Regions from separate parts of the Mesorhizobium sp. B2-5-11 genome, predicted to be linked through region 2. Evidence: predicted binding sites of a transcription regulator. Region 2 holds the regulator's gene; the other holds the start of a gene.
The links. Region 2 encodes LexA, which represses DNA repair genes until DNA is damaged. Its sites were predicted from a motif close to TGTTCNNNNTGTGTTCNG; they were not measured.

Region 1 (2,204 bases), on a different contig from region 2:
ACAGCGTATCGATGTCGCCCTCGGTGGTGTCGGCGCGGCGCACCTGCTCGGCCATGTAATTCTCGTCGACATGGCCATGCCTGGCGAGGTCCATGTAGATCGACGCAATGAGGTCGGCGTGCTGGGCCGGCGCTATCTTGCGGTAGTCGGGGAGCGCGCAGGCCTCCCACAGCAGCGCGACGCGCCTTGCGTCGGTGGCGAGCGCCCTGATGTCCTCGTCACGCGACAGGTGCTCAAGCGCCTGCGCATCGACTGCCGGCAGCGCACGGGTCAGGCCTTCCACCGGGGCATTGGTCTCGATCGAGCGCTTCAGCGCGTCGAGGCTGGCGAAATTGAAACGCGCTGTGCGCCACTGCAGAACCTTCACGGGGTCGAAGTCGTGGCTTTCGATCTTCTTGACCAATTCCTCGTCCAGCGGGTCGACCTGGCCGGTGACGCCAAAGGTGCCGTCGCGCAGGTGCCGGCCGGCGCGCCCGGCGATCTGGCCAAGTTCGGCCGCCGTCAGGTTGCGATACTGATAGCCGTCGAACTTGCGGTTCTGGGCGAAGGCGACATGGTCGAGATCGAGGTTAAGGCCCATGCCGATGGCATCGGTGGCGACGAGATAGTCGACGTCGCCCGACTGAAACAGCGCCACCTGGGCGTTGCGGGTGCGGGGCGAGAGCGCGCCAAGCACGACGGCCGCACCGCCCTGCTGGCGGCGGATCAGTTCGGCGATGGCATAGACCTCGTCGGCGGAGAAGGCGACGATCGCTGTGCGCCGGGGCAAGCGGGTCAGCTTCTTCGAACCGGCATAGGCCAGATGTGACAGCCGCGGTCGTGTCACCACCGAGACGCCTTTCAACAGGCGCTGCAAGATGCCGTGCATGGTGGCGGCGCCGAGCAGCAGCGTCTCCTGGCGGCCGCGCAGATGCAGGATGCGGTCGGTGAAGATGTGGCCGCGCTCGAGGTCCCCGGCAAGCTGCACCTCGTCGATGGCGACGAAGGCGGCATCGGTCTCGCGCGGCATGGCTTCGACGGTACAGACCGAATATCTGGCGCCTGGCGGCTGGATCTTCTCCTCGCCGGTGATGAGCGCCACCTTGTGGGCACCGACCTTTTCGCAGACGCGGGTGTAGACCTCTCGCGCCAAGAGCCTGAGCGGCAGGCCGATGATGCCGCTTTCATGCGCCACCATGCGCTCGATGGCGAGATGGGTCTTGCCTGTGTTGGTCGGCCCAAGCACGGCAGTCACGTCGCGACCCGATAGGATCAGCGGCTCGGTGGGTTTCGGATGGATGTTCATCGGCTCGGAAATAAGGCTTTCTGGCCTCTCATTGTCGGGAGCACGCCTCGGGTGGCGCGTATGACAGGCGACACATAGGGATTTCAGGCGCGAAGCGAAAGCGGAATGTTCCGCTGGCGGTTCGAAGTCACCTCCGTCGAGCTTCGGTTCGGCTGCTGATTAAGGGTTGGAACGAGTCTGGAACGAATCGGCGACGAATCGCTGACTCGCCCGGATTCAGGTTTTGTTCACGGCTAGATGTGGAGTTTTGGCTGATGATCCTTACCACATGCTGAATCACGGAATTGGCCCGTTTCATGCTAGGCGAGAGCCGCCGTTAACTTTCGCTGGCAAAGCCGTGTGGCAGCCCGCCTTGCTTCATCCAAGCTTATGAAATTGTTGAACTTTCTTAATAGAAATTAACAGTTTGATAGGCGATTGCAACTGCTCTCGTTAACATTGCGGCCAAACATGGAACGAAAGGGCGACGAATCGGCGATGTCGGGATTTTCCCTGTTTGTTCACGACAAGATGTAGTGTTACGCACAGGTTTTCCACCGACAATGCACAGCTTATCCAGGCAGTTTTGCACAATACCCGCTGCCGCGATTAACCTTTGCGTGCCGGATTGGAACAGCAGGCCGACAGCCGTCATCGGACGGCGTCACGGACATCCGAAGCGGATGGCGAACGAGCCCTCCTTCAATCGGCACCGGGAAGCCGGCAGCCCGGCGAGACCTCAGGCGAAGTACTGGCCGCCATTGGCGGTGATGGTCGATCCCGTGATGAAGCCGGCGTCCTCGGAGGCGAGGAAGACGACGCAGCGCGCGATCTCCTCCGGCTCGCCGAGGCGCCCGACCGGGATTAGCGGGATGATGCGTTCGTTGAGCACCTTCTCATCGATCGCCCGGACCATTTCGGTGGCGATATAGCCTGGGCA
Region 2 (2,204 bases):
TCGATCAAGGATCGAAACAGGGTCTGCTTGTTGCCGTACCAGTTGTAGAGGGTTTCGTTCGAGGCCGATGCCCGCTTGGCGATAGCAAGCAGGGAGGCGCTCTTGTAGCCGGTTTCCCGGAGCACCGCATAGGCGGCCTCCTCTATCCGTTCGCGTCGCGCGGCCTGCTTCGGCGTGGTCATTGGTGTTCCTCTTCGAAAACCGTACATTATTATACGGTTTCGTCAAGCGAACGGGAAGCAAGGAGCGAGCGAACGCAGCCCATCGCGACCAGTGGTGGTGCCTCGTCGTTTTCCGGCGGGAAGTTGGCATTTTGGTTTCGTTTCGTTCACGAGCCGCAGGGGTTTCTAATCCGCCCAAACGCACCCCGCACCTGCCGGTCACCCAGCTTGCAGGCATGTGCCAAGAGTGGAGACCGGTCGGGCCACAGGCCATTAACCAAAATAGTTTCAAAGGGCCCGGGAGCGCATTGACGACGGACCGCGCTGGCAGGATGCTGGCTGCGGGAGGGCATTTCGTTTCCGTCGCCTTAACAAATTCATTAAACTTTAAATGGTTGCGGAACACAACTGGAACAGATAGTGTTTGTTCTGGGTTTGTTTTCTGATTCTGGTTCCAGACCCTTTGTGCAATGCCTTTGGGGGCCGCCATGCTCACGCGCAAGCAACATGAACTCTTGATGTTCATCCATGAACGGCTGAAGGAAAGCGGCATTCCGCCGTCCTTCGACGAGATGAAGGAAGCGCTGGACCTCGCCTCCAAGTCGGGAATTCATCGGCTGATCACGGCGTTGGAGGAGCGCGGCTTCATTCGCCGCCTGCCCAACCGGGCGCGCGCGCTGGAGGTGCTGCGCCTGCCGGACTCGATCGCGCCGGGTCTTAACGCGGCAAAGAAGTTCTCCCCGAGCGTCATCCAGGGCAGCCTCGGACAGGGCAGCAGCCCTAGCCGGCAGATCAAGCCGGCGACGTCTTCGCGTCTGCCCGCTGCCGGCAATGACGACGATGCGGTTTCAGCGGTGTCGATCCCGGTCATGGGTCGCATCGCAGCGGGTGTGCCGATCGACGCCATCCAGCATCAGACGCATTCCATTTCAGTGCCGCCTGACATGATCATGGGCGGCGAACACTATGCGCTGGAGGTCAAGGGCGATTCGATGATCGAGGCCGGCATTTTCGACGGCGACACGGTCATCATCCGCAATGCCGACACCGCAAGTCCCGGCGAGATCATCGTGGCCCTGGTGGACGAGGAGGAAGCAACGCTGAAGCGCTTCCGCCGAAAGGGTGCTTCGATTGCGCTCGAGGCTGCCAATCCGGCCTATGAAACACGTATTTTCGGACCGGACAGGGTCAAGGTGCAAGGCAAGCTGGTCGGCCTGATCAGGCGCTACTGAGCGGGGTCGGCGGTGGGCTTTTCGGGTTTACGGTAAGGCGGCAGTCCCCTTGCCTCGCGTGAGAATTTCCGCTGTTCGTGCCAAGGCCGATATGGCCTGTCGACGGCAAAGCTGACCCGTGCCGGTGCCGTCGCCGATTGCTGGTCGAAGAAGACGGCGGCACTTCCCTTACGAGCGAGCTGCCGCTTGGTGATGACGAGAACCAGCGGATTGTGGCAGGGATCGTAGCCCGCGGGGTCGTTGATGACGATCAGATCCGCATAGGAGCAGGCCCTCCAGGCGTCCTTGCGATCCTCCACCTGCGCGATGATCGCCCCCGAGGTATGCCGGGCCATGCACAGGCCCGTGAAGCAATAGAAAGGCGCTCCCGCCGGAAGTTGCGCGGAATCGAAGATGTCGAACTGTCGGTCTCCGCTGTCGAACAGTTCCGGCGCAACGATGGTTTCGGACTTCAGCGCGCGTTTCCAATTATCGACGGTGAATTCGTTCGGGCGCGCCCGGTTGATCGCGAGCTCACCGCCGCCGATCGGCAGTGCCACCAGGCGGGCATCCTCCGAAATCAGCACGTCCGGCGTGCGCGTGTCCGAGACGGTCAACAGGCCGGCGAGCGCGAAGGGAAGTGCCGCCAGCCGCAGCCATGTCGTGGCCATCGTCGCGATGACCAGGGCGATCGCCACCAGAAGGACGGATTGCTGCGAAATCAACCCGACCGCGTCGACCGGCGAGCGTTGCGAGATCCATCCTGATATGGCGATCATCGCGGTCAGTCCCTTGCCCATCAGATAAAGGGATGGTCCATCGAACCCGAACG

Region 1: a site for LexA is predicted at 1,453-1,470, ahead of FJ490_RS07360 (helicase-related protein). Genes of this name have one in related genera too.

The regions. Positions count from the first base shown of each region.
Region 1 covers NZ_VFUK01000002.1:52,597-54,800, reverse strand. The annotation lists gene FJ490_RS07360 (helicase-related protein) at 1-1,285, opposite strand, end outside; gene phbB (acetoacetyl-CoA reductase) at 2,004-2,204, opposite strand, start outside.
Region 2 covers NZ_VFUK01000001.1:1,335,748-1,337,951, forward strand. The annotation lists gene FJ490_RS06840 (TetR/AcrR family transcriptional regulator C-terminal domain-containing protein) at 1-182, opposite strand, end outside; gene lexA (transcriptional repressor LexA) at 650-1,393, shown strand; gene FJ490_RS06850 (ComEC/Rec2 family competence protein) at 1,387-2,204, opposite strand, start outside.